2 regions of the Streptomyces sp. NPDC060064 genome follow, and region 1 is predicted to be linked to the other one. Evidence: riboswitches for the same ligand, from Rfam matches in the RefSeq annotation. Region 1 holds a riboswitch; the other holds the start of a gene.
The links. Region 1 has a riboswitch for S-adenosylmethionine ahead of thrC (threonine synthase). Riboswitches for the same ligand answer to the same signal wherever they lie in the genome.
Positions count from the first base shown of each region.

Region 1 (5,205 bases):
TTGGACAAACCGCTACAGCGGTGGTGGTTATGCCGCGCGACGCGCCGCGTACTCACCGATCTCGCGCATCGGCGGCCGCTCCTCCGTGTCCACCGGATAGGTGCGCGGTTCGAAACCGTCCTCGCCGCGCTCGAATTGCGTGAGTGCCGGCCGCACCAAGTGGCCCCGGGACAGCCGCAGTTGAGCCGTACGGTAGATCGCCGCGGCCATCCGGCCCAGCGCCTGCCCGTCCTGGTGCCGGTGCTTGCGCGAGCCGACGTCCACCTGGGCCAGCGCGTCAAGACCTACCGTGTGCAGCGCGTCCACGAGCAGGCCCAGCTCCACTCCGTAACCGACGGGGAAGGGCAGCCGCTCGAGGAGCGAGCGCCGCGCCGCGTACTCGCCGCCGAGCGGCTGGACGACCCCGGCCAGCTGCGGCCAGTGCAGATTGAGCAGCGGGCGCGCCACCAGCTCGGTGACCCGGCCGCCCTGACCTGCCACATCGCCCAGCGGCCGGTCGTACATCGCTTTGACGAACTGCACTTCGGGGTCGGTCAGCAGCGGTCCCACGATCCCGGAGACGAAGTCCGCCGAGAAGTCCCTGAGGTCCGCGTCGATGAAGCAGACGATGTCGCCGCTGGTCACCATCAGCGACCGCCACAGCACCTCGCCCTTGCCGGGGGCCGCCGGTATCCGCGGCAGTATCGCGTCGCGGTGCACCACCCGCGCGCCGGCCGCCGCGGCCACCTCGGCCGTACGGTCGCTCGAGCCCGAGTCGATGACGACCAGCTCGTCGACGAGCGGCACCGCTTCCATCAGCTCGCGCCGGATCACGGTGACGATCTCGCCGACCGTCGCCTCCTCGTCGAGCGCGGGCAGGACGACACTGACGGTCGTACCGCGCTTGGCAGCGATGAGCTGGTGCAGCGGCCGGTCGGACGCGGACCAGGAACGCCTGCTCAGCCAGCGCTCCACCTCTTCCAGCACGCTCGTTACTCCCTGGTTGTGCCACGCCGCGCCAGCGGCAGGGGCCATGATCTTCATCTCGCGGTTCGGACGACTATCTCAACCGTCCAGGCCTTCGGTTACAGTCTTGAACAACGCGGATGACCGTCGCATGTCGGGGGTCCTCACGCTGACAATCGAATACCGCTCATCCAGAGGGGCAGAGGGAACGGCCCGTTGAAGCCCCGGCAACCCTCCCGCCGACCGCGAGGTCACGGTGGGGAAGGTGCCAATTCCGTCTCGTGGCGAAATGCGTCACGGGGAAGATGAGGAGAAAGGGCCTCGCCTCCATGGCTGTTCAGACTGTCGCAAGCACCACTCCAGTGAACCTCGGTCCCGCCGCGGCGCTCTCGTGTCGCGAGTGCGGAGAGCGTTTCGACCTCGGCCCGATCTTCGCCTGCGCCCTGTGTTTCGGGCCCCTCGAAGTCGCGTACGACCTGCCGAGCGGCGACCCCGACGCGCTGAAGAAGCGGATCGAAGCGGGTCCGAACAATATCTGGCGGTACGCCCCGCTGCTGCCCGTCCCCGCCGACGTGGCCGAGAAGCCGAACATCAACCCCGGTTTCACCAAGCTCGTCAAGGCCGACAATCTCGCCCGTGAGCTGGGCGTTACCGGTGGCCTGTACATCAAGGACGACTCCGGCAACCCGACGCACTCCTTCAAGGACCGCGTCGTCGCGATCGCCGTCGAGGCCGCGCGCGCCTTCGGCTTCACGACTCTCTCCTGCTCCTCCACCGGCAACCTCGCGGGCGCCGTCGGTGCGGCCGCCGCACGGGCCGGCTTCCGCTCCTGCGTGTTCATCCCGCACGACCTGGAGCAGGGCAAGGTCGTCATGGCCGCGGTGTACGGCGGCGAGCTGGTCGGCATCGAGGGCAACTACGACGACGTCAACCGCTTCTGCTCGGAGCTCATCGGCGACCCGCTGGGCGAGGGCTGGGGCTTCGTCAACGTCAACCTCCGCCCGTACTACGGCGAGGGCTCCAAGACGCTGGCGTACGAGATCTGCGAGCAGCTCGGCTGGCAGCTGCCCGACCAGATCGTGATCCCGATCGCCTCAGGCTCGCAGCTCACCAAGATCGACAAGGGTCTGCAGGAGCTGATCAAGCTCGGTCTGGTCGAGGACAAGCCGTACAAGATCTTCGGTGCCCAGGCGGAGGGCTGCTCGCCGGTGTCGACGGCCTTCAAGGCCGGGCACGACGTCGTACGCCCGCAGAAGCCGGACACCATCGCCAAGTCGCTGGCCATCGGCAACCCGGCCGACGGCCCGTACGTGCTGGACATCGCGCGCCGCACGGGCGGCGCGGTGGAGGACGTCAACGACGAGCAGATCGTCGACGCGATCAAGCTGCTGGCCCGTACCGAGGGCATCTTCGCGGAGACCGCGGGCGGTGTGACCGTGGGCGTGACGCGGAAGCTGATCGAGGAGGGCGTGCTCGACCCGGCGCTCACCACGGTCGTGCTCAACACCGGCGACGGTCTCAAGACCCTCGACGCGGTCGCTCCGACGACCGGACCCACGGCGACCATCCGCCCGAGCCTCGACGCGTTCCGCGACGCCGGCCTGGCCCGCTGACTACCTACGGAAGGCAGAACACCATGAGCGTGAACGTCCGCATCCCCACCATTCTCCGTACGTACACGGGCGGTCAGGCCGAGGTCCCGGCGGAGGGCGCGACGCTCTCCGAGGTGATCGCCGACCTGGAGAAGAACCACACGGGCATCGCCGCGCGCGTCCTGGACGACCAGGGCAAGCTGCGCCGCTTCGTGAACGTGTACGTGAATGACGACGACGTCCGTTTCGAGCAGGGTCTTGAGACCGCGACGCCGGACGGTGCGGGCGTTTCGATCATTCCTGCCGTCGCCGGCGGCTGAGCTACGCAGCGTCACCAGAATTGCCCCCTCCGCAAGAGAAGCGGAGGGGGCAATTCTGTATGGTTGAGCGCGGTACAGTTGGGGAAGGCCCCGCCGCTGCTTATGCCGGCCGCATATGAGAATGCGTCCTGGCCCCATCAAGAAGCAGCCAATAAGTTCGCTCGAATTGCCTCTTAAGCGCCATTTGCCGGGCCCGACTTGCCCCGGAATTTATTGAATTCAGTTCAATTATCCGTTCACGCGTGCTCGGATTTCTCGTCGGATTGACCTGTTGCAGAGGGCAGTTGGGCAGATACATTCAGCCGCGGTCGACGCGTTCCGGCGCACACCCTCTCCTGTCGGAGGGTGGAGGTCTGACCCGGGTCCGCGAAGTGCGGTCCTGCGCAAGGGCCAGTAATAGGGGAGTTAGGCATGGCTCAGGGCACCGTCAAGTGGTTCAACGCGGAGAAGGGGTACGGCTTCATCGCGGTCGACGGTGGTGCGGATGTTTTCGTCCACTACAGCGCGATCCAGATGGACGGGTACCGCACCCTTGAAGAGGGTCAGCGAGTCGAATTCGAGATCTCGCAGGGCCAGAAGGGTCCGCAGGCGGATATGGTCAAGCTCGCCGTCTGATCTCGGCGCGATCGGCCACCGACGCACTCACGCACGAGGGGCCCGCATCCCACCAGGGATGCGGGCCCCTCGTGCGTCTGCCCGCGGGTCCGCTCGCGCGTCCGCTGCTGGGTCCCTTCGTGGGTCCCTTCGCGCGTCCGCTGCTGGGTCCGCCCGTGGGTCCGCTCGTGGGTCTTCGATCCGTGAGAGTCGCTTGCACTCTCCTAGGGCGAGTGCTAATCATTGGCGTTAGCACTCTGACAGTGAGAGTGACAACGAGGACCGGGTTGGTGAGGTCCGCAGGCCGGGTGGGGCAAGGAACCACAAGGCATGCAGGCCGTCCGTCGCGGGCGCCAGCGCGGTCCGGAGAATCCACCCCAGTCCGGGAGGACCACTTCACATGGCCAAGATCATCGCGTTCGACGAGGAGGCACGGCGCGGTCTCGAGCGCGGGATGAACCAGCTCGCCGACGCCGTCAAGGTCACCCTTGGCCCCAAGGGCCGCAACGTCGTCCTCGAGAAGAAGTGGGGCGCCCCCACGATCACCAACGATGGTGTATCCATCGCCAAGGAGATCGAGCTCGAGGACCCGTTTGAGAAGATCGGCGCCGAGCTGGTCAAGGAAGTCGCCAAGAAGACGGACGACGTCGCCGGTGACGGTACGACCACCGCGACCGTCCTCGCCCAGGCGCTGGTCCGCGAGGGCCTGCGCAACGTGGCCGCCGGTGCCAACCCGATGGCTCTCAAGCGCGGCATCGAGAAGGCCGTCGAGGCCGTCTCCGGTGCGCTGCTCGAGCAGGCCAAGGACGTGGAGACCAAGGAGCAGATCGCTTCCACGGCCTCCATCTCCGCCGCCGACACCCAGATCGGCGAGCTCATCGCCGAGGCGATGGACAAGGTCGGCAAGGAAGGCGTCATCACCGTCGAGGAGTCCCAGACCTTCGGTCTGGAGCTTGAGCTCACCGAGGGTATGCGCTTCGACAAGGGCTACATCTCGGCGTACTTCGCCACCGACATGGAGCGTATGGAGGCGTCGCTCGACGACCCGTACATCCTGATCGTCAACTCGAAGATCAGCTCGGTCAAGGACCTGCTGCCGCTTCTCGAGAAGGTCATGCAGTCCGGCAAGCCGCTGCTGATCATCGCCGAGGACGTCGAGGGCGAGGCCCTGTCGACCCTGGTCGTCAACAAGATCCGTGGCACCTTCAAGTCCGTTGCCGTCAAGGCTCCGGGCTTCGGTGACCGCCGCAAGGCGATGCTGAACGACATCGCCATCCTCACCGGCGGCACGGTCATCTCCGAGGAGGTCGGCCTCAAGCTCGAGAACGCCGGCCTGGACCTGCTGGGCCGCGCCCGCAAGGTCGTCATCACCAAGGACGAGACCACGATCGTCGACGGTGCCGGTGAGAGCGACCAGGTTGCCGGTCGCGTCAACCAGATCCGTGCCGAGATCGAGAACTCCGACTCGGACTACGACCGCGAGAAGCTCCAGGAGCGCCTCGCGAAGCTGGCCGGCGGCGTGGCCGTCATCAAGGCCGGCGCCGCGACCGAGGTCGAGCTCAAGGAGCGCAAGCACCGCATCGAGGACGCGGTGCGCAACGCCAAGGCCGCCGTCGAGGAGGGCATCGTCGCCGGTGGTGGCGTGGCTCTGCTCCAGGCGACTTCGGTCTTCGAGAAGCTCGACCTCGATGGTGACGAGGCGACCGGCGCCAACGCCGTGAAGCTCGCGCTGGAGGCTCCGCTCAAGCAGATCG
Region 1 covers NZ_JBHWWF010000001.1:24,744-29,948, forward strand. The annotation lists gene ACFWDI_RS00135 (glucosyl-3-phosphoglycerate synthase) at 28-966, opposite strand; SAM riboswitch class I at 1,130-1,257, shown strand; gene thrC (threonine synthase) at 1,275-2,558, shown strand; gene ACFWDI_RS00145 (MoaD/ThiS family protein) at 2,582-2,857, shown strand; gene ACFWDI_RS00150 (cold-shock protein) at 3,269-3,472, shown strand; gene groL (chaperonin GroEL) at 3,852-5,205, shown strand, end outside.

Region 2 (5,205 bases), on a different contig from region 1:
CATGCCCGAGGGCCTGGAGGAGCACGCGGAGGACTTCCAGAAGCAGATCGCCAAGGCGGCCCTGATGATCGTCCGGATCCAGCCGGACGAGATCAAGGACAAGCGCGAGCTCGAGTGGTCACACGACGGCATCGTGGCGTTCTCCAAGATCTGCACGCACGTCGGCTGCCCGATCAGCCTGTACGAGCAGCAGACGCACCACGTGCTCTGCCCGTGCCACCAGTCCACTTTCGACCTCTCCGACGGCGCCCGCGTCATCTTCGGCCCGGCCGGTCACGCCCTTCCGCAGCTGCGGATCGGTGTGAATGACGATGGAAACCTCGAGGCGCTCGGCGACTTCGACGAGCCCGTCGGTCCTTCCTTCTGGGAGCGCGGATGAGTACTGCGAGCGACGACAAGAACCGCAAGGCGCCCGCAGGTGAGCGGGTCGCCGACTGGGCGGACGGCCGACTCGGGATCTACTCCCTGGCCAAGTCCAACATGCGGAAGATCTTCCCGGACCACTGGTCCTTCATGCTGGGTGAGATCTGCCTCTACAGCTTCATCATCATCATCCTCACGGGTGTGTATCTGACGCTGTTCTTCCACCCGAGCATGAACGAGGTGGAGTACCACGGCACGTATGTCCCGATGCAGGGCATCCGGATGTCCGAGGCGTATGCCTCGACCCTGGACATCAGCTTCGACGTCCGCGGTGGTCTGCTGATCCGGCAGATCCACCACTGGGCGGCGCTGATCTTCGTCGCGGGCATGCTCGTGCACATGATGCGCGTCTTCTTCACGGGCGCCTTCCGCAAGCCGCGCGAGATCAACTGGCTCTTCGGCTTCCTGCTGCTGGTGCTCGGCATGTTCACCGGCTTCACCGGCTACTCGCTCCCGGACGACCTGCTCTCCGGTACAGGTGTGCGCTTCATGGAGGGCGCGATCCTGTCGATGCCGATCGTCGGCACGTACATGTCGATGTTCCTGTTCGGCGGTGAGTTCCCGGGCGGTGACTTCGTCGCCCGGTTCTACTCGATCCACATCCTGCTGCTGCCGGGCATCATGATGGGCCTGCTGGTGGCGCACCTGATCCTGGTCTTCTACCACAAGCACACGCAGTTCGCGGGCCCCGGCCGGAACAACAAGAACGTCGTCGGCATGCCGCTGCTGCCGGTCTACATGGCCAAGGCCGGAGGCTTCTTCTTCCTGGTCTTCGGTGTCATCTCGGTCATCGCGGCCATCGCCTCGATCAACCCGATCTGGGCGCTCGGCCCGTACCGCCCGGACCAGGTCTCCACCGGCGCCCAGCCGGACTGGTACATGGGCTTCTCCGAGGGCCTGATCCGTGCGATGCCCGGCTGGGAGATCAATTTCGCGGGACACACGCTCGCTCTGGGTGTGTTCGTACCGCTGATGATCTTCCCGCTGATCCTGGTCGCGATCGCGGTCTACCCGTTCATCGAGTCCTGGATCACCGGGGACAAGCGCGAGCACCACATCCTGGACCGCCCGCGCAACGCCCCGACCCGTACGGCTTTCGGTGTGGCGTGGCTGACCTGGTACGTCATTCTGTTGATCGCCGGTGGCAACGACTTGTTCGCCGTCTTCTTCCACCTGTCGATCAACAGCATCACCTGGTTCGCCCGGATCGCCTTCTTCGTCGCCCCGGTCATCGCCTTCGTCGTCACCAAGCGGATCTGCCTGGGTCTGCAGCGGCGTGACCACGACAAGGTGCTGCACGGGCGCGAGTCCGGCATCATCAAGCGGCTGCCGCACGGTGAGTTCGTCGAGATCCACGAGCCGCTCTCGCAGGAGCAGCTGTACACGCTCACGGCGCACTACCAGTACCTTCCCGCCGAGATCGGCCCGACGGTCGACGAGAACGGTGTCGAGCGCAAGGTGAGCCGGCTGCAGAAGCTCAGGGCAAAGCTCAGCAAGGGCTACTACGGCGAGGGGAACCAGATCCCCAAGCCGACCGGCGAGGAGTACCAGGAGATCACCAGCGGCCACGGCCACCACTGATCGCCCCTGACGATCCGAGCTGATCGCCACAGCGGGAGCCCCGTCCATTCGATGGACGGGGCTCTTCGCCGTCTGTGGGGCTGGATAGGGTGGACCCATCCCTATTCGGCTGTGGACCCTGGAGTGGACCATGAACGTTGTGACCCCGGTTGGCGGCGACAGCGTGGCGGACCTCTCCTGGCCCCGCGTACTGGAAGCTCTCCTCAGCAACCGTGACCAGGGCGCCGACGCCACCGCCTGGGCCATGGACCGCATCCTCAGCGGCGAGGCGACCAACGCCCAGATCGCCGGTTTCGCGGTCGCGCTGCGGGCCAAGGGTGAGACGGTCGAGGAGATCTCCGGTCTCGTACGGACCATGTACGAGCACGCGAACCTGATCGAGGTGCCGGGCCCCAGCGTCGACATCGTCGGCACGGGCGGTGACGGCGCCAAGACCGTGAACATCTCCACGATGTCCGCGATCGTCGTCGCCGGAACGGGCGCGAAGGTCGTCAAGCACGGAAACCGCGCCGCGTCATCGGCGAGCGGCGCCTCCGACGTGCTGGAGAAGCTCGGCGTCAATCTCGAGCTCACCCCGCAGCGGGTGGCCGAGGTCGCGGAAGAGGCGGGGATCACCTTCTGCTTCGCGGTGAAGTTCCACCCGGCGCTGCGGCATGTGGCGGCCGCCCGCAAGGAGCTGGGTATCCGCACCACGTTCAACTTCCTCGGCCCGCTCACCAACCCGGCGAGGGTGAAGGCCCAGGCCACCGGTGTCGCGGACGCCCGGATGGCGCCGATCCTGGCCGGGGTGCTCGCCGAGCGCGGCTCCTCGGCGCTGGTCTTCCGCGGCGACGACGGTATGGACGAGCTGACGACGACGGCCACCTCCCGGGTGTGGGTGGTACGGGACGGGTCGGTGCGCGAGGAGGCCTTCGACCCGCGGGACGTCGGCATCGACATGGTGCCCGTGGAGGCCCTGCGGGGCGCGGATGCCTCGTACAACGCCGATGTCGCGCGCCGGCTGCTGAGCGGCGAGGCCGGGCCCGTACGGGACGCGGTACTGCTCAACGCGGCTGCGGCTCTGGTGGCGCTGGAGCCGACGGACCGCAGCCTGAACGAGCAGCTCGCGGCGGGCATCGCCAAGGCCGCCGCTTCGATCGACTCGGGCGCGGCCAAAGCGGCACTCGAGCGGTGGATCGCCGCCAGTAACGCCTGAGAACGCCTGAGAACGCCTGAGCCCGCAGTGGCGCGACGCAAGGCGCGGTTCCCTTCCCTGTCTCAGGAACTGGACCGCGCCTTGCGCGTTGTGGGCCGTATGGCAGGATGCTCTTCAAGGTCATGAGTGACAGCGATTTAGGCCCCGGCTCGCTGTCCGGCAACCCTCCGTCCGTGGCGGGGTGCCCCGGGTGAAGACCAGGCCGTAGGCAGAGAGGTCTACGGCAAGCGCGGACCCCTGCACACCCTGGGGTCCTGGTCCTCAAGGGAGCAGTCTCGTGAGCAAGCGAATGCGATAGGGCTGATCAGCCCCTTCTTCAGCAGACCCTCACAGCACGCGATCGCCGTGACATGCGAGGGCAATCCCCGTACACAGAGCCTTCACCTGGCTGCCGTGCGGGTTCGTCGAAGCCATTCCGCCTTGTCCTGCCGGGAGATACCGCCATGTCCGCACGCCCGAACACCGTTGAGACCGCCACCGCTGCTTCTTCCGAGTCCGCCGACCCCGTCTGCGCCGCGCCGCTTCCGGTCCTCGGCCGCGATGTGACCGTTCCGCTCGTCACCGGCGGCGAGGTCACGTACGCGGCCCTCGACTACGCGGCGAGCGCCCCGGCCCTGCAGCGGGTGTGGGACGACGTGGCCGCCTACGCCCCGTACTACGGCAGTGTGCACCGCGGCGCCGGGTACCTCTCGCAGCTCTCCACCGACCTCTTCGAGAACAGCCGCGCGACGGTCGCGGAGTTCCTCGACTGCCGCGCCGGCGACCAGGTCGTCTTCACCCGCTCCACCACCGACTCGCTGAACCTGCTGGCCGCCGCGCTCCCCGCCGACTGCCAGGTCTTCGTCTTCGAGACCGAGCACCACGCCTCGCTGCTGCCGTGGCGCGACGCCCGGGTGACCTACCTGAACGCGCCGCGTACGCCGGCCGAGGCCGTCGGGACGCTGGAGCGCGCGCTCGCCGACCGCACCGCATCTGCCGGCGAGGAGTACGGGCCCGCCCTGGTCTGTGTGACCGGAGCGTCGAATGTCACCGGTGAACTGTGGCCGGTCAAGGAGCTGGCGGCCGCTGCCCATGCCCATGGCGCGCGGATTGTGCTCGACGCCGCCCAGCTCGCGCCCCACCACCCGGTCTCCGTACAGGAGTTGGACGTCGACTGGGTCGCCTTCTCCGGGCACAAGCTGTACGCGCCGTTCGGCTCGGGTGTGCTCGCGGGCCGCGCGGACTGGCTGCAGGACGCGGAGCCGTACCTCGCGGGCGGCGGTGCGTCCCGCAAGGTCGCCCGGCGTACGGACGGCGGCGTGGACGTCGACTGGCACACCACGGCCGCCCGGCACGAGGCCGGTTCGCCGAACGTCATCGGCGTGTACTCCATCGCCTCCGCCTGCAAGGCGCTCACCGAGGCCGGCTTCGACAGCCTCGTCGCCCGTGAGCAGCAGCTGGTCGCCACGGTCCGTAGGGGTCTGGCGGAGGTGGAGCAGGTCAAGGTGCTCTCGCTCTTCGGGGACGACGCGCCGCGCGTCGGCGTCATCTCCTTCGTCGTCGAGGGCTGGAACAGCTCGCACTTCGCGGCCGCGCTCTCGGCGGAGTACGGCATCGGGGTACGGGACGGACTCTTCTGCGCCCACCCGCTGGTGCGGACCCTGCTGGGCAGCGACCCGCAGGACCCGGGCGAGTGCGGCGCTCCGGAGGCCGAGCCGGGCGAGCGTTCGCTCAACGCGATCCGGGTCAGCTTCGGCGCCGGTACGCCGGACGAGCATGTGGAGCGTTTCGTACGGGCGGTGAAGGAACTCGTCAGCGACGGTGCGCAGTGGAACTACCGCACGGAGGACGGCCGCTGCGTCCCGGCCGTCTGAGCCCGGCCGTCCGTGCCGCGCGTCTGAGCCCGGCTTGTCCGAGCCGGGCGTCTGAGCCCGGCTGTCCGAGCCCGAACGGACGACGAAGCCCCGGACCGGCCGGTCCGGGGCTTCGTCGTGTCGCAGGCGTTACGCGTCGAGGCCGATCGCGAA
Region 2 covers NZ_JBHWWF010000054.1:17,324-22,528, reverse strand. The annotation lists gene ACFWDI_RS37480 (Rieske 2Fe-2S domain-containing protein) at 1-379, shown strand, start outside; gene ACFWDI_RS37475 (cytochrome bc complex cytochrome b subunit) at 376-2,004, shown strand; gene trpD (anthranilate phosphoribosyltransferase) at 2,135-3,199, shown strand; SAM riboswitch class IV at 3,318-3,435, shown strand; gene ACFWDI_RS37465 (aminotransferase class V-fold PLP-dependent enzyme) at 3,643-5,052, shown strand; gene ACFWDI_RS37460 (Lrp/AsnC ligand binding domain-containing protein) at 5,182-5,205, opposite strand, start outside.
Region 2: linked by a shared signal. The riboswitch ahead of ACFWDI_RS37465 (aminotransferase class V-fold PLP-dependent enzyme) and the one ahead of thrC (threonine synthase) in region 1 are both predicted to bind S-adenosylmethionine.